Regions from separate parts of the Bacillus sp. AFS017336 genome, predicted to be linked through region 1. Evidence: a T-box and tRNA genes for the amino acid it is inferred to sense, from the RefSeq annotation. Region 1 holds a T-box; the other holds one or more tRNA genes.
What was found. The T-box of region 1 lies ahead of CN601_RS05090 (glycine--tRNA ligase). A T-box ahead of a tRNA ligase gene usually reads a tRNA of that ligase, here a tRNA-Gly.

Region 1 (9,335 bases):
GCGTACATATGGTTTTTAAGAAGGGTTTTGCAATTTTAGCTTCAGTTTCGTTAACGGCTGGTATTTTAGCAGGTTGTGGGAATAGTTCAAAGGATGGGAATCAGGTTATTAAAATTGCGACAAATACCCCATTATCTGGGAATAACGCAATTTTAGGGGAGTCTATTAAGCTTGGAGCTCAACTTGCTTTAGAGGATCAAAAAGCAGCTTTCAAAAAATTGGGCTTTGATTTAAAGATTGTTCCTTATGACGATCAAGGAGATCCAAAGAAAGGTGTAGCGAATGCAGAGCAGTTAGCTTCAGACAATCAAATCCTTGGTGTTGTTGGACACTTAAACTCGGGTGTAGCAATTCCATCTTCTTTAAAGTATGAGAAAGATCATATCGTAATGGTTTCACCTTCAAATACTGCAAATGAAGTAACTGACCGTGGATTAGGAGTAGTTAACCGAATTTGTGCTCGTGATGATTTCCAAGGTCCTGCTGGTGCAAATTTTGCTGTGAATACATTAAAAGCTAAAAATATTTTCATCATTCAAGATAAAACGCCTTATGGAACAGGTTTAGCAAATGAATTTAAAACTGCTGCTCAAAAATTAGGCGCGAAAATCTTAGGTGAAGAGGGTATCTCAGTTGGTGATAAAGATTTTAACGGTGTATTAAATAATGTGATTGCGAAAAAGCCTGATTTAGTATTCTTCGGTGGACTTTATGCTGAAGGAGGAATTTTATTAAAACAAGCTCGTGATAAAGGATTAAACATCCCATTCATGGGTGGCGATGGAATGGACTCTTCAGGTTTAGTTGATATTGCTGGAGATGCAGTTAAAAACTTCTATTATACTTCAGTAGCTGGTGACACGTTAAAAACAGATAAAGGGAAAGCATTTGCAGATGCTTATAAATCTAAATTTAATAAAAATATTGAATCTTTCTCATCATACGGATATGATTCTGCTGGCGTATTATTGGAAGGATTAAAAAATGCAATCAACGATAATAAAGGAAAAACTCCATCTCGCGAACAAGTTGAAAAAGCCGTACGTGCGATCCAAGATTATGATGGTGTAGTAACAAAGGTTGGTTTTGACGATAAAGGTGACAACAAATACGCGAAAGTATTTATCTATACGTTTAAAGAAGCTAAATATCCTGGTACTCAAGAAGGCGAAGTAACTAAACCATAATTAGTAACATAGCCTACTAATACTAGGGAAGCAAAGTGGTAAAAAAAAAGAAAAGAGTATCACGTTTTACGGGATACTCTTTTCTTCTCAATAAGATGAGAAAATTGTAAGATTTTGGAAGTTAATAAGAATTAAACTACATTATTTATAGGAGGTCTCATACATGAATGAAGTAATCCAAACACTCCCTCAAGTACTAATAGACGGTCTTGTTTTAGGAGCAGTTTACGCAACCGTTGCACTCGGTTATACGATGGTTTATGGGATATTAGAACTAATTAATTTTGCACATGGTGAAATATTCATGGCGGGTGCGTTTATTGGTACTGCGGTATTAATTACTTTTACTGGATTAGGTTTATTAAGTAGTTTACCTGCAATTATCGTATTAGCAATCGTTTTAATTATTGCATCTGTAGCAACTGGATTTCTAGGCATGGGGATCGAGAGAGTGGCGTATCGCCCATTACGAAAAGCACCAAAGTTAATTACATTAATTACAGCAATTGGTGTTTCATTTTTACTTCAAGATATCGTCCGTTTTATTGCTGAATTAAAAGAAGGAAATTACATTATTACTGGCCCATCACTATTTTCAGGACAACACCAAATTAAAACTAGCTCAATCTTTTCTTCATTTGGGAATGCACAAATTAAATCAGCATCAATCATTATTTTAGTCGTTGCAGTAGTAATGATGATTTCATTAGATTACTTCATCAATAAAACAAAATGGGGTACAGCAATGCGTGCAGTTGCTCAAGATCGTGAAACTGCATCATTAATGTCTGTAAACGTAAACAAAGTCATCTCGTTAACATTCTTTTTAGGTTCTGGATTGGGTGGTGCAACTGGTGTGTTATTCGCATTACAGTACAACACAATTGATCCGTATATCGGTTTTATTTTAGGTCTAAAAGCATTTACAGCAGCAGTATTAGGTGGTATTGGAAATATCCGTGGTGCAATGTTTGGTGGTTTATTAATCGGTGTAATCGAAGTATTTGCAGCAACAAATTTATCAACTTTGACACATGGCATTTTCCCATCAGAATATAAAGATGTATTTGCGTTTGGAATTTTAATTCTAGTTCTAATATTCAAGCCAGAAGGTTTATTAGGTAAACCTGTAGCTGAGAAAGTGTAGGTGAATTAGATGAAGAGCTTATTAGAAGGGTTAAAACAATCAAATAAACTACAAGGAATTTTCTTAGGAGCGTATATCGTTGTTACATCATTAGGACTTTACTTTTTGCAAGAATCCGTAACAGCATTTCTATTAATCCTGTTCTCACTTTATTTATTATATAAGACTAATTTTCCAGTCAAATTGAAGTGGAGCATTGGAATACTAGTATTAACTGTGATTATGCCATATGTTGCATCACAAGGTACAGCATTTGAATCATATATGGGTGTAGCCACTTTAGTTGGAATCTATGTTGCAATGGCACTCGGATTAAATATAGTAGTTGGTTTAGCAGGTTTATTAGATTTAGGATTCGTTGCATTCTTTGCAATCGGTTCATATACTTATGCAATTTTTTCTACAAAACAAGTAACGAATTTCTTACATTTTGATTTTCTTCCTTTTTCAGGAAATTCATTTTGGGTGTTCATTCTAATCGGCGGAATTATTGCAGCAATAGCGGGTGTATTATTAGGTATTCCTGTACTTCGAGTAAAAGGTGATTACTTAGCAATTGTAACACTTGGTTTTGGAGAAATTATTCGTATTGTATTTAATAACTTAGATCGACCAATAAATATTACTGGAGGAGCACAAGGTATATCTTCTATTCCAGCACCTACTATTTTTGGATTTGAGATTAATAATTCAGGACAATTTTATTATGTCGTACTAGTTGTCTTAGCAATCGTCATTTTAGCTGTTACTAGATTACAAGATTCTAAGCTTGGACGTTCTTGGAAAGCAGTACGTGAGAATGAAATCGCAGCACAAGCGTCTGGTATCCACTTAGTACGTACGAAATTAATTGCATTTGCAATTGGAGCATCTTTCTCAGGAATGATGGGTGTAGTATTCTCTGCAAAGCAAATGTTCATTGACCCTACAAGCTTTACATTACTTGAATCAATTACGATCCTAGTAATGGTAATTCTGGGCGGAATGGGTAGCGTTCCAGGCGTAATTCTTGGAGCAGCACTTGTTACAATTTTAAATCTACAAGTTTTAACAGAAGTTACAAACTATTTAAACCAATTAACATTAGATGGAGTAATTAACCTACCACCTGCTCTATCACCTTCTAAAATGCAACGCATGATTTTCGGGCTAATTTTAGTACTTGTAGCAATCTTTAGGCCTAAAGGATTATTACCTGCCAAAAATAAGATTGTTCCAAAAGAGGATGTAGTAGATCTAAATCAAAAAGTAGTCGAAGAAAATCAACGCTCAGTTTCATTTTAGGAAGGAGGTTATCAAATGTTAAAAACAACGAATTTAACGAAAAACTTTGGTGGTTTAACTGCTGTTAATAATGTAAATATTGATATAAAAGAGGGTTCAATAACAGCTGTAATCGGGCCAAATGGGGCTGGAAAAACAACATTTTTCAATATGATTACAGGTGTATATACTCCAACAAGTGGTGAAGTTTTGCTAGGTAATGAGAGTTTAGTAGGGTTAAAACCACATAAAGTAAATAAAAAAGGTATAGCTCGTACATTCCAAAATATTCGTTTGTTTAGTAGTATGACTGCTTTAGAAAATGTTATGGTCGGGATGCATCAGCATTTAAAATATGGTGTTTTTTCAACACTATTCCATTTACCTAGCTTTAAAAAAGCAGAAAAATCGGCGATGAAAGAAGCATATAAATGGTTAGAATACGTTGGATTGGCTGATGTTTATAATGAGGAAGCATCAAGTTTATCATACGGTGCACAAAGACGACTTGAAATTGCTCGTGCATTGGCATCTCAACCAAGAATCTTGCTTTTAGATGAGCCGGCTGCAGGTATGAATCCGAAAGAAACGAAAGAATTGACTGATTTAATTTATCAAATGAGAGATGATCTAAACTTAACAATCGTATTAATCGAGCATGATATGAAACTTGTTATGGAAATTTCGGAATATTTATTCGTACTTGATCATGGCGAAAAAATCGCTGAAGGCAAACCATTAGAAATTCGAAATAATCAAAAAGTAATTGAAGCTTATTTAGGAAAAAGTGCAGTGACTAATGCATAGTGAAAGGAGTAAAGAAAAAAATGACGCTATTACAATTAAAAGATATTAACTCTTTTTACGGTGGTATTCAAGCACTGAAAAATATTAACATAGAAGTAAATGAAGGTGAAATTGTAACATTAATCGGAAGTAACGGTGCTGGAAAATCTACTACTTTAAAAACAATATGTGGGCAAGTTAAACCAAAATCAGGAAATCTGATTTATAAAGGTGAAGAAATTGTAAAGCTACAATCTCATGAAATCGCTTTAAAGGGGATTGCACATGTACCAGAAGGAAGAAGAATCTTTTCTAAACTAACTGTAAAAGAAAATTTAGAAATGGGTGCCTTCTCAGTTAAAGACAAAAAACTAATCGCAGCCCGTATGGAAATGGTATTTGACTACTTCCCAAGACTCAAAGAACGCCTAAGTCAAAAAGGTGGTACGATGAGTGGTGGAGAACAACAAATGCTTGCAATTGGTAGGGGACTTATGATGGGACCATCATTACTAATGCTTGATGAACCTTCAATGGGCCTTGCACCAATTATCGTTGAACAAATATTTGAAATCATTGAGCAACTAAACAAACAAGGAATGACCATTTTACTTGTTGAACAAAATGCTTACCAAGCTTTACAAATCGCACATCGAGGCTACGTAATCCAAACAGGTGAGATTCAAATGGTTGGTGAAGGCAAGACATTAATGAATAATGAAGAAGTGAAAAAAGCTTATTTAGCTTGATAATAAGGTGAAATAGAAGGAAAAGGGGCTATCTCAGGTAAACTGATAAAGATAGCTCTTTTTTGTTTTGAAAATGAAACAATCATTTGTTGATAGTTTGAGTAAGTAGCGATCTAAACTAAAATTTAGTCGTTTTTATGAAAGTGTGGTTGTAAGTATGATATTTAATATTTGTATGCAAAAAAAGCGGTCATTTTGATAGAGAATGACCAGATGTTTATTTAATTTAGAAAGAATTATTGCCATTTCGCTAGTTTTCAATTAAAGTCTACCAATTTTGGATCAAATATAAGTGTTGAATACCACAACCGGTATGGGGAATGTTTTATTTTATTTGCGATTCTTAGGGTTTTAATTGCAGATTTACTAATTCTAATTGCAGTTCAAAGTTTATTTGCAGTTATATAAGTCTTATTTGCACTGCAGACATTATTAAACTCCAGCACATAATTGCAGTTTTTTGTTTTTACAGAAAAATAAAAAAGAGGATATCCTAAACATATCATGCTTAGGATATCCTCTTCTTACTATTAAATATTATTTGTTCGAAATAAATTCCGAAATTTTTAATTGATCTTCATTTGAAGCATTGTTAATTGAAGATTGAAGTGATTCCTCTAGTAAACTACGATTCTTGTAAAAATCTTCATGTTTACTATTATAATAGTACTTCACTGCTTCTAAATCTGAGAAAAACTCTTTTCCAAGCTTTAGAAGAAATGTTACTGGAAGTCCTTCGATCACTACATTACTTACATTTTCAGAAATTTCATTTACCGTACTGTTTGAAGTTGAAATCATTTCTTCGTTTAATTCTTTAACTAATAACTGTTCGAACCCTTTTATTTTGTTATTTCTTTTGTTCACGATTCGTTTTTTGTTCGTCTTTAATAAACGAATGGAATGATGTTTATCAAGCAATACTGCTGAACGTTTCTTTGTCTTTAGAAAAATGCTGCTACTCAAAACTAGCACTCCCTTCTGGTAGTATAGGTATATAAATAAAACAACTTTTCTATCATACCAATTATTGTTCATACTGTAAAGGTTTTATCTTTACATGAATATTCCTAAAAATATTCAAAAAATTCGACGTATTTTTTAATACTAAATTGATCATAATAATATTTGACTTACTAGTAGTCACTTTGTTAAAATAACAACATATTATTTATTACATATAACGTTGACGGAAAGAAGTAACTAAAGATTATTTTGCTTAGCGAATTGAGGATAGTGGGAGCTCAATCAAAACCTTTGGCGAAAGGCATTCCTGAGTTAATTCTTAAAGTGGACAATTTTTTTAATTGTCAACTAGGGTGGAACCGCGGGTGCATATACAGCTCTCGTCCCTAGGCTGAAAATGCCTAAGGATGAGAGCTTTTTTATTTCATTCTTACATTTTCAAAAAAACAATTGAAAAATGGAGGCAAATGAAATGTCAGAAAAATCGATGGATGTCGTAGTAAGTCATGCTAAACACAGAGGATTTGTATTCCCAGGTTCTGAAATTTATGGTGGCTTAGCAAATACGTGGGATTATGGTCCACTTGGTGTAGAATTAAAAAATAACGTAAAAAAAGCTTGGTGGAAAAAATTCGTTCAGCAAAGTCCATATAACGTTGGATTAGATGCTGCAATTTTAATGAATCCACGTACATGGGAAGCTTCAGGACATATTGGTAACTTTAATGATCCAATGATCGACTGTAAAAATTGTAAAGCTCGTCATCGTGCTGATAAATTAATTGAAAATGCACTTGATGAAAAAGGAATGGAAATTATCGTTGATGGTCTTCCATTTTCAGAAATGGCGAAGTTAATTGTAGAACATAAAATCGCATGTCCTGATTGCGGTAGCCATGACTTTACAGATATTCGTCAATTTAACTTAATGTTTAAAACATTCCAAGGTGTTACTGAATCTAGTACAAATGAAATTTTCTTACGTCCTGAAACAGCTCAAGGTATTTTCGTAAACTTTAAAAATGTTCAACGTACAATGAGAAAGAAAGTTCCATTTGGTATTGCTCAAATCGGTAAAAGCTTCCGTAACGAAATCACTCCAGGAAATTTCACGTTCCGTACTCGTGAATTTGAACAAATGGAGCTTGAATTCTTCTGTAAGCCTGGTGAAGAGCTAGAGTGGTATAACTATTGGAAAGAAACTGCTAATAATTGGCTTTTAGCTTTAGGTATGAATGAAGAAAACCTTCGTTTACGTGAACATAGTGCAGATGAATTATCACATTATAGTAATGCGACAACTGACTTTGAATATAAATTCCCATTTGGTTGGGGCGAACTATGGGGCATCGCGTCTCGTACAGATTATGATTTAAAACAACATATGGAATATTCAACTGAAGATTTCACTTATCATGATGCTATCACAAATGAAAAATACGTTCCATATTGTATCGAACCATCATTAGGTGCTGACCGTGTAACATTAGCATTCTTAATTGATGCTTATGAAGAAGAAGCATTAGAAGATGGTACGTCTCGTACAGTAATGCGTTTACATCCTGCATTAGCACCTTATAAAGCAGCGATTTTACCATTATCTAAAAAATTATCTGAAAATGCACAAGAAGTATTTGCTGCTTTAGCAGAAGACTTTAATGTTGACTTCGATGAAACTGGTTCAATTGGTAAACGCTATAGACGTCAAGATGAAATCGGTACTCCTTTCTGTATCACTTACGATTTCGAATCAATTGAAGATGGAAAAGTAACAGTTCGTGACCGTGACACAATGGAACAAACTCGTGTTGCAATTAGTGAACTACAATCATTCTTAGCAAATAAAGTTAAATTTTAATTTAATTAATTGAAATCTGATGTCCTTTTGGGCATCTTTTTTCATATATTTTACTAAAGCTTGTTTAAAGTTTAAGAAATTTACTAAAAATGGTAAAATAAAGGTATAAAATAAAGGAGGACTTTAAATGAGGAGTTCAAATCCTATCTTAAATTCTGAACGTTTATCAAAATCAAGATATTCAGCACAAGCAATGACACTAGGCGGGACAATTAGTAAAACAATCATTGCATTAGTATTATTAATCGCAACAGCTGGATACTCTTTTTATTTAACTTCTACAGGTACACTTAATTCAAAAGTGTTTATCGGTTGTTTAATCGTTGGACTAATACTTGGATTCGTAACATCTTTTTCACCAAGAATTGCGCCAATTACTACACCAATTTACGCAGCAGTTGAAGGAATATTAATTGGAAATATCTCAGCAGTCTATGAAGCAACTTACGGAATGATAGTATTACAAGCAGTCTTATTAACGATTGCGATCATTGCTGGAACGTTGATCTGTTACGCTACTGGACTTGTAAAAGTAACACATCGCTTTAGATCAATTGTATTTGGCCTAACGATTGGTGTTCTATTATTTTATTTAATGACAATGGTTCTACAGCTTTTCCATGTTCCGATTCCATATATCCAACAATCTGGACCAATTGGAATATTTGTAAGTTTAGCTATTCTTGTGATTGCTTCACTTAATTTATTTTTAGATTTTGATTTAATTACGAGTAGCGTTAAACAAGGTGCACCAAAAGAATTTGAATGGTACTGTGCATTTGGTTTATTAGTCACTGTAATTTGGGTTTATATTGAAGCACTCCGATTTATATCAAGGCTTCGCGATTAATTGTAGTCATATTAAACCTTACTCTCAAATGAAAGTAAGGTTTTTTACTATATTAAAAGTCTGATGTTTAATATGATAAGAAAGTAGGGAATTAAATGAGTAAGAAAAAATTTGAAGTATTTGAAAACGAAACAATTAATGATTGTATAGAAAGAATGCAAAAAGAAGGGTATACACCGGTTAAAAGAATGGAAGTTCCAATCTTTTCAGAGCAAATGGTAAATGGAAAAGTAGAAATTGAACCAACCGGAAGAAGAATCGTATTTGAAGGAAAATTAAGTGCAAATTAAAATGCATAAAAAAAGTAAATTATTGGAAAAGTAACCTTATATGAATAAAATATGAGGTGAAAAATATGCATAAATTAGCATGTCCACGCTGTAAAACAAACAAAAGTAGATTTTATTTAATCGAACAAAATCCAAAAGCAGTAAAATTAAATGCTCAAAGCGGAGACATTGAACAAGAAGAGTATATTTCAGGTGGACTTGATCCATTTTTTGTTCCATATAAAGGACCTGAGTATTTA
Region 2 (9,335 bases), on a different contig from region 1:
GTATTTTTTACATAACTCCAAAATAAAAAACCAAATGCAAAGTGCATTTGGTTTTTCATTTACGCTAATTTATTTTTCTTTTCTTTATTTTTTAAATCTAACTCTGTTCCATCTTCTAATACAAGCTTTGGAGCTGCACCAGATTTAACAGTTTCTGCAGAGATAATACATTTTTGAATATCTTCGCGAGAAGGTAATTCAAACATAATATCTAACATAATACCTTCAATAATAGAACGTAGTCCACGAGCCCCAGTTTTACGCTCAATTGCCTTTTTAGCAATTTCAGTAAGAGCTTTTTCCTCAAACTCAAGATCAACTTGGTCTAGTTCTAGTAATTTTTGGTATTGCTTAATTAAAGCATTTTTTGGTTTCGTTAAAATTTCAACCAATGATTCTTCATCAAGTTGCTCTAAATTAGCTAAAACTGGTAAACGACCAATAAATTCAGGGATTAACCCAAAACGTAATAAGTCTTCTGGTAATACGTGGTTTAAGATTTCTTTTGAGCTTAAATCGCTCTTTTCAGAATCGCCACTAAAACCAATTACCTTTTTACCTAAACGACGTTTGATGATCTGTTCAATTCCATCAAATGCTCCACCACAAATAAATAAAATATTTGTTGTGTCAATTTGAATGAATTCTTGATGTGGATGCTTACGACCACCTTGTGGAGGTACGCTTGCAACAGTTCCTTCAAGAATTTTTAAAAGTGCTTGCTGAACACCTTCACCTGACACGTCACGTGTAATTGAAGGATTTTCAGACTTACGTGCAACTTTATCAATTTCATCGATATAAATAATACCTTTTTCAGCTCGTTCAACATCATAATCAGCTGCTTGGATTAATTTAAGAAGAATGTTTTCAACATCTTCCCCAACATATCCCGCTTCTGTTAATGAAGTTGCATCAGCAATCGCAAATGGTACATTTAAAATACGCGCTAAAGTTTGAGCTAATAATGTTTTACCACTACCAGTTGGCCCAATCATCGCAATATTACTTTTTGATAGTTCAACCTCATCGATTTTGCTGTTTGAATTAATACGTTTGTAATGATTGTACACAGCTACAGATAACGCTTTTTTGGCATTGTCCTGGCCGATTACGTATTCATCAAGAATTTCACAAATTTCTTTCGGTTTTGGAACATCTTTAAACTCTACTTCTTCTTCTTTTGCTAATTCTTCTTGAACAATTTCAGTACAAAGCTCAATACACTCGTCACAAATATAAACACCAGGTCCAGCAACTAATTTTCTAACCTGAGACTGTGACTTTCCACAGAACGAACATTTTAGCTGTCCTTTTTCTTCATTAAACTTGAACATATGTTCACTCCCTCTAAAATTTCTAAAACCACTCAATATGTATGTAATCCAAAAAATATGTATCTTGTAGCTATATGATAGCATACAAAATAAACAATGCAATTATTTACTGCTCTAAAATTATTTAAATTTTTAGAATATATATATTCTAATGTAAAGTAGATAATCCTTCTTTTAAAGAATTATTTTTAGTATAGCCACAAAAAATTTTAAAAATCTGTATAACAGATTCTAACATATGTATATGTGTGTTTTAAAGGAAACAGTTCTTATTACCAAATATTTCATTTTATTTAAAAACAAGGCACGAAAAAATTTCGCGCCTTGTTTGAATCATTATATGTTTATATAACGCTTATTTTTTTCTGCTATCTACTAATAACTCAACAGCTTTACGGATTTGGATATCATCACGTACTGCATCAGTTCCACCAAGCATAGTTACTAATTGCTCAGAAGGAATGTTGTACATTGCAGATAAACGAGTTAATTCTTCGTTCATTTCTTCTTCAGTTGCATCAATTTTTTCAGCTTCGATGATTGCATCGATTGTTAAGTCGATTCTTACACGAGCTTCAGCATCTTGACGCATTTGAGTGCGAAGATCTTCTTCTTTAGTACCAGTGAATTGGTAGTAAAGCTCTAAGTTTAATCCTTGACCAGAAATGCGTTGTTCAAAATCTTTAACCATACGGTCAACTTGGCTTTCGAACATTACTTCTGGGATTTCAACTTCAGCATTTTCAGCCGCTTTTTGAACTAAAGCATCACGTAAGCTACCTTCAGCTTGAGCTTTTTTAGACTCTTCTAAGTCAGCTTTGATTTTAGCTTTAAGAGCTTCTAAAGTTTCAACTTCATCGTTTACATCTTTAGCAAACTCATCATTTAACTCAGGAAGTTCTTTCGCTTTAATTTCATGAACAGTTACTTTGAAAGTTGCAGATTTTCCTGCTAACTCAGTACTGTGGTATTCTTCTGGGAATGTTACATTAACATCAGTTTCTACACCTGATTTTGCGCCGATTAAAGCTTCTTCAAATCCAGGAATGAAAGAACCAGAACCGATTTCTAGTGGATAGTTTTCACCTTTACCACCTTCGAAAGCTACGCCATCAACGAAACCTTCGAAATCAATTACAGCTGTATTGCCGTTTTCAACAGTACCATCTTCTTTAACTACTAACTCAGCTTGTTTCTCTTGTAAAGCAGTTAATTCAGCTTGTACGTCTTCTTCAGATACAGTTGCTTCCATTTCTTCAACTTCTAAGCCTTTGTATTCGCCTAATTTTACTTCAGGTTTTACAGTTACTTTTGCTTTGAAGATTAAAGTTTTACCTTTTTCCATTTGCTCAACGTCAACTTCTGGACGGTCAACTGGCTCAATACCAACTTCTTCAATAGCTTTGCTGTAAGCTTCTGGTAAGATTACATCTAAAGCATCATTGTAAAGTGCTTCAACACCAAATTTTTGTTCGAACATTGGACGTGGTAATTTCCCTTTACGGAATCCAGGTACGTTCATTGTTTTTACAACTTTTTTGAAAGCTGCATCTAAACCTTTATCTACTTCAGAAGCTTCAACTTCTACAGTTAATAGACCAACGTTAGCTTCTAATTTTTCCCATTTAGCAGTCATTGTTAGTTCCCTCCAAAATTATCTAAAAATATATATGTGTTTACGTATTTTCGTACTATACATGCCTGTCCGTTTTCCCAAGATCATGCAGGTATAATTAAGTAAATAGTCGCTACAACCATTCTATTATAACACATTACTTTTTTGTTTCAATATTTCCTATTTTGATATTTCAAATCTAAAGCAAAAATATTAGGATTTTTTAATCTCAGTCTTAAGATCAATGGTTACTAGATCATCGAAAATACTACAACTCATAGTCAAAGACCTATTTGAAAGCTTTAACTAATTCGTTATGTTAAAATATCCTTCGTCCTCAAAACGCTTTACTAAAGCAATTGCACTTTTTACTGGAAAGTATTCTACATTAAATAAGTCTTTTAGTTCTTCTTCGTCTACATCGTGATCAAAATATTGTTGAACAATGTAATAAAAGCATGCTGCCCATGTATTTACTTCAGCCGGCATTGGTACGAAAGGAAAGTAGATCGTCATAAAATGTCGAAAGTGTTCTTTTGCAATTTCAAATGCTGAAGGGTTTTCACTTTCTAATATTTCACTTAATTTTTTTAAAATTGCATCTACAAAAGAGTTGTGTTCATCTACTGAAATTGTTACATTCCAAGTCATTCGTTGGTTTACTTTGTTGATTTCAAAGTCTTTTTCAATGGATTGTTCTTGTAATATAAATAAAATAAAACTTTGAATTAAAGGGTTAGCTTTAGAGCTTTTTAAAATATCACCAATTTGATTTAAAACAAGCGTACAATCCGTTGCTCGTAATTCATTAATTAGTTCTAGTTGTTTATTAATCGGCTCTGAATTTTCGACTAAATTATGTAAATCAAGCGTTTGGAACTTTCCGCCTTCACGATCTGAAACTACTTTTTTAGACAATGTTAGCATCGCTTGAAATTTATCCATTTGATTTTCATCAATGCGATTTTGAGTAAGCAGTCTTTTTATACTTCTTTGTAATTCTTCGTATTCTTTTATTTGAAACAAAATACTTATGTATATTTCAATCGCTTCATCACTTTCAAATGGACCGAAAACTAATTCCTCGCATCTTTCTCTAGCTTCCTTAGCCCGATTACCTTCCAATAAGCATGCAACTGCAGCTAGTTCTGTTTGTGAATTATGCTGATTCATTTCCTTTAATTGATCACATAACTTTAACGCTTTAATAAAATCTTTTTCTTCTAACGCTTTCTTACCTAAATTTATTATCCGATCCTTTAGTTTAGGAAAAAAGACAATATTGTCTTCCATACTACTCTCCCCCTAACATTTGTTATTCTCTGCACAATCTAGTTATGAAAAAGTGTATCATGAATTAATTTTATTTAAAATATGAAAGATACTTATATTAACAGTCTAATTAAATTCTTTATTCAATCCACTTTCTGACTGAATCTATTTTACCCACATATTAATGTCCTAATGGCTTTTGACCAAATCGTTTCCATAAATTTGGAAATTTACTTTTTAATTCGTCATTCGACTTCCAATCCACTGTTAATTGTTGTTCTGGGTAATGATAACCCTTGCTTTCTATTAGTGAATTAAACTCATTCCACAACTGATCATCCCAATCTTCATCGCCTTTACGCTTTATCGTAAATGCTTGTAATGCCAAATCTAGCATCTCCTCTAATTCTGGAGTCAGTCCCTCTTCTTCATAAATTGGGAAGATATATTCAGCTAAATAATCCGGTTCATTTAACGTTTTCTTATATACTTGTTCACCCTGACCAATTAACCAAGCTCTAAATTGAGCAAATGAATCTTCAGAACAACCTCCCATAGTAACCCATGCAGCTCCTAGTAACTTTGAATTATACGCATTAGAAAACGCGGTTTCAAACTGAATTTCAAAACCAGCTATTTCCTCATCTGACTGTTTCGCTAAATGACTTATTACCCACTCATAAGGTTCTTCAACAATATGCATTTTTGAAATTAAACCCCAAAATTCTTTTTCGTTCATTTATATCACTCCACACTTTTTTTATTTTAGAATATCATATCTAAATACTATTAGAGTCTATTTACAAATCATTCACTTCTGTTATGGATCTCTAATACTTTTTGTTTTATGTAGTATTATTGTTACACTTTTTTTAAAATAATTCGTCATTCTTCAATAATTTGGAAATTGGTTAAAATACAAAAAAAGACACTTATTTTACATTACGTAAAACAAGTGTCTTTTGGACGTCCTGGGAGGGATTCGAACCCCCGACCGACGGCTTAGAAGGCCGTTGCTCTATCCTGCTGAGCTACCAGGACATATGGAGCGGGTGATGGGAATCGAACCCACGACCGAAGCTTGGAAGGCTTCTATTTTACCATTAAACTACACCCGCATATTTTTTGTTTCTTTGCGACATCCCCTGTCGACATAACTTAGTATAGTCGCTAGGCAAAATAAAGTCAACACTATTTTTAAACTTTTTTCCAAAATAAAGGAATTTTTTTAAATCACCTAGAATTACCTTATTTTATTAAGGCTATATGGCTTTTAGTACTTACAAATTTTTCGCTTTTAAATAAGGTTAGCAGCTAATAGCTACTAACCTCCATTTTTTATTATATTTCAAACGAAGTAGTGATAAGTTCCGTGCCGTCAGTATTATAAAACGTAACATTTACTTTCTTATCTATTGTTTCAAGAATTGCATATGTCTTTTCTTTCCTCATTCTAGGTAAAAGAATACTACCAGGATTGATAAAAAGTACCCCTTCAATTACCTCGGCTCCTAATACATGTGAATGACCGAAACATGCGATTGTCGCTCCAACTTCTTTACAACGATAATATAGCTTTTGTAATGACTGCTTTATTCCATGTAAATGGCCATGAGTAGCAAAGATTGTATGTTCATTTCCATGATGAATAAATTCTTCAGGGAATTCTCCTCGAAAATCACAATTACCTCGAACTACATTGTAATCTTTTAATTCTTTAGCATTTAACTCTAATTCCGAATCTCCACAGTGGATCATTAAATCTACACTGTCTCGATATCGGTCAGCGATTTCTTGCAACGGTTTCGTCAATCCGTGACTGTCACTTACAATTAATACTTTCATTAATTTGTTCCTCTAAATAAAAATTCTTTACCTTCATTATTTATCACATTCATTAATGATTTAATTGCATTTGCTCGATGGCTTAAGCCACCTTTTTCCTCTGTTGTTAATTCAGCCATTGTTTTATCTAATTCGGGCAAAAAGAATATCGGATCGTAGCCAAAACCGTTTGTTCCTCTTTTTTCATTGGCAATATACCCCTCAACTGTTCCATTTACAGTGATTGTTTCTTTACCAGGAACCGCTAAAGCTAAGGCACAATAAAATCGCGCAGTTCTTTTACCAGGGTAAACTCCATTTAGCTCGCTTACTACTTTTTGTAAGTTATCTTCATCACTCTTATGTAATCCAGCATATCGAGCAGAATAAACACCAGGTCTACCTTCAAGTGCATCAACTATTAAACCAGAGTCATCCGCAATAACAGGTGTTTTTAACTCATTAGCTAAATACTCAGCTTTTAAAATCGCATTCTCTTCAAATGTAGTTCCTGTCTCCTCAACTTCTTGAATTCCAGGAAAGTCTTTTAAAGATTTAACTTGAAATCCCATTGGGTTAAAAAGAGCTTCAAAGTCCTTCACTTTACCCTTGTTATTAGTCGCAATAATGATCGTATCCATCCTTAAAGTCTCTCCTCGAAATTATGATTGGAACTTAATGCCTTCTTGTAATAATACTTCTTTTTGTTTTTCAATTAGAGAATTAACACCTAACTCCCCTAATGATAGTAATTCATTTAATTCTTCTCTAGAAAAAGTCGCTTCTTCACCAGTACCTTGTAATTCAACAAACTGACCTTTCCCAGTCATTATAATATTCATATCGACACTTGCAGCTGAATCTTCTACATAATACAAATCTAGTACTGGTCCAACTTCTTCTAAAATACCAACAGAAGTTGCCGCCAAATAATCTTTTACTGGATAAGATTTTAATTTATCCATTTTAACTAATTTATCAAAGGCAAGCATCATTGCAACAAACGCTCCAGTAATAGAAGCAGTTCTAGTTCCTCCATCTGCTTGTATAACATCACAATCAATCCAAATTGTCTTTTCACCAAGTGCTTCTAAATCAACTACCGCTCTTAAAGCTCTACCGATTAAACGTTGAATTTCCATCGTACGACCAGTAACTTTTCCTTTAGATGACTCGCGAATTGTACGGTCTTGCGTAGCCCTAGGTAACATAGAATATTCCGCTGAAATCCAACCTTTTCCACTATTTCTTAAAAATGGAGGTACACGGTCCTCAACAGTAGCATTACAAATTACTTTTGTATCACCAACGCAAATAAGCACAGAGCCTTCAGCATGCTTCGTATAATGAGTAATAATCTCAATTGGTCTTAGTTCATTATTTAATCTTCCATCTGTTCTTGTCATGTTTGTTCCTCCTACAAAATCTTCCAATTACTAGTATAGACAAAAATACGATTTCATTTCTACTAATTAAATGTAATTAATAAGATAAATGTAAAGAAAACTCGCTTAATGTGAAAAAACCTTGAACAAAATGTTCAAGGCTTTAAATGCAGGTAAATAATTCGTAAAGGAATAAGGAATAAGGAATATGCAATGGGCAGTAAAAAACTGTCTTTTGCTTATTCACCAAATCCTATTAACTGATCTCTTTTGCTTTATAGTTTTTTCGTATTTACGTCTTTAGGTCTAGATACTGGTTGGCTTAATGGTTTGCCTTGTTGGTCTAAAGCAGTTAGCTTGCCATTAATTTGAATCTCAATGGATTTAACTCCTTTTTGCTCTGTTAAAGAAAGAACGAGTGGCTGTAATACGTCATTATTGATCATACTTTTTGCAATATTGCCATAGATTCCTTCGTTAAAGTTAAGCACTAGCTTGCCACCTTTAAAGACAGGTTGACTGACTAATTTCGTATCTGCACCAAAATCTGAAATTAAATTTGAATATTCTGAAGGCCCTTGTATTAGTTCACTTACTATTGCTGAATAAGAATCTGATTCAGCATTTGAAATTCTTGTTGTAACAGGGACATAATAAGTGTCTCCCATTTCACCTTGAGAAACATAGTATAAAGTAACTGGGCGAGAGTTCATAATATCCACGATGTTGCCTTTATCAAAATTAATCCCATCATCTCTTGTCAGCCCATCGCCAATCTGTGCTTTATTTACTGGCATAGAAGCTAGTTCTTTCCCATTTACTCGAATCTTTACTTTTGTAACATTATCAAACTGAGTTAACGTCCAAGTGACCGCTTGGAATACTTTTAATTCATCTTCAGCACGATATTGCTTAAACTCCGGAGAAAAATCAGCAATAATAGTTCCATCTTTTTGCGTAACCCCCAACACTTCCGTATTAGGAGGTAAAACTGCTTGGAAGCCATTCGGTAGTTCATCAGTAACAGGACCATCTTTTACTAAATACTCTAACGCTTGCTTCGCCAAGCTTGTAGATTTTGGTAATTGGAAGGTTTGCGGTACGACATATCCATTACGGTCAATTAAATACAATTCCCTTTTTACCATTTCCTCTTTCTTTGCTTGTACTTGTTTTGAAGGCTCATCACTTTTATAAACTACAGTTTTTGGCGGATCAATATCTGTAGAAGATTTAGTCGGAAGTAAACTACATCCACTCATTGTCGCAATTCCACAAACTGCAGCAGCTGTTACTAACAATCTTTTTTTCATCACCATACTCCCCCCACGCTTTTTTATTATTTATACGAGCATGTACATTTTTTAGAACAAGCTAAAAAGAAAAAAATAAATAATTTAAATCTAGTTCTAAATTTACTGGAAATATTCACCTAATACGCACATCGTTCATATGATAAAAAGACTAAATGAATACCCATCCGAAGAACAGCTCGGTCAAGCAAGGAGGGTTAGCACAGTTGAAGGATAGAGACTATCAAACAAAGCACACACTCACAAAGCGTGAAAAAGAAGTATTCGAGCTTCTTGTTCAAGATAAGACTACAAGAGAAATTGCTGAAGAACTTTTTATAAGTGAAAAAACTGTGAGAAATCATATTTCAAATGCAATGCAGAAGCTTGGGGTTAAGGGGCGATCACAAGCAGTTATTGAGCTTCTTCGTATGGGAGAGCTTGAACTGTAGTTACTTGTAGAATTCTTCTACAAACCAACATACTGCCGGCATTCTAACCGACATGCCGGTTTTGGTATTTACATTGAAATTAATGTTTACATTTCACTATTTTCTTGCTCGTAAAATATCTGATTATCTTAAAATAAAAAGCTTACATTTATATCCCT

Region 2: it encodes a tRNA-Gly, which carries the amino acid that the T-box ahead of CN601_RS05090 (glycine--tRNA ligase) is inferred to sense. The anticodon was not compared.

Annotation. Positions count from the first base shown of each region.
Region 1 covers NZ_NUCO01000011.1:15,995-25,329, forward strand. Annotated here, with positions in the region: gene CN601_RS05060 (branched-chain amino acid ABC transporter substrate-binding protein) at 9-1,187, shown strand; gene CN601_RS05065 (branched-chain amino acid ABC transporter permease) at 1,351-2,334, shown strand; gene CN601_RS05070 (branched-chain amino acid ABC transporter permease) at 2,344-3,618, shown strand; gene CN601_RS05075 (ABC transporter ATP-binding protein) at 3,634-4,404, shown strand; gene CN601_RS05080 (ABC transporter ATP-binding protein) at 4,425-5,132, shown strand; gene CN601_RS05085 (hypothetical protein) at 5,670-6,098, opposite strand; T-box leader at 6,310-6,489, shown strand; gene CN601_RS05090 (glycine--tRNA ligase) at 6,571-7,956, shown strand; gene CN601_RS05095 (Bax inhibitor-1/YccA family protein) at 8,084-8,806, shown strand; gene CN601_RS05100 (NETI motif-containing protein) at 8,902-9,096, shown strand; gene CN601_RS05105 (DNA alkylation repair protein) at 9,162-9,335, shown strand, end outside.
Region 2 covers NZ_NUCO01000022.1:43,780-53,114, forward strand. Annotated here, with positions in the region: gene clpX (ATP-dependent protease ATP-binding subunit ClpX) at 60-1,337, opposite strand; gene tig (trigger factor) at 1,693-2,973, opposite strand; gene CN601_RS13910 (DUF3196 family protein) at 3,259-4,245, opposite strand; gene CN601_RS13915 (DUF4240 domain-containing protein) at 4,406-4,963, opposite strand; tRNA gene CN601_RS13920 (tRNA-Arg) at 5,192-5,265, opposite strand; tRNA gene CN601_RS13925 (tRNA-Gly) at 5,269-5,342, opposite strand; gene CN601_RS13930 (YfcE family phosphodiesterase) at 5,566-6,069, opposite strand; gene CN601_RS13935 (XTP/dITP diphosphatase) at 6,069-6,689, opposite strand; gene rph (ribonuclease PH) at 6,711-7,454, opposite strand; gene CN601_RS13945 (GerMN domain-containing protein) at 7,709-8,752, opposite strand; gene CN601_RS13950 (helix-turn-helix domain-containing protein) at 8,953-9,177, shown strand.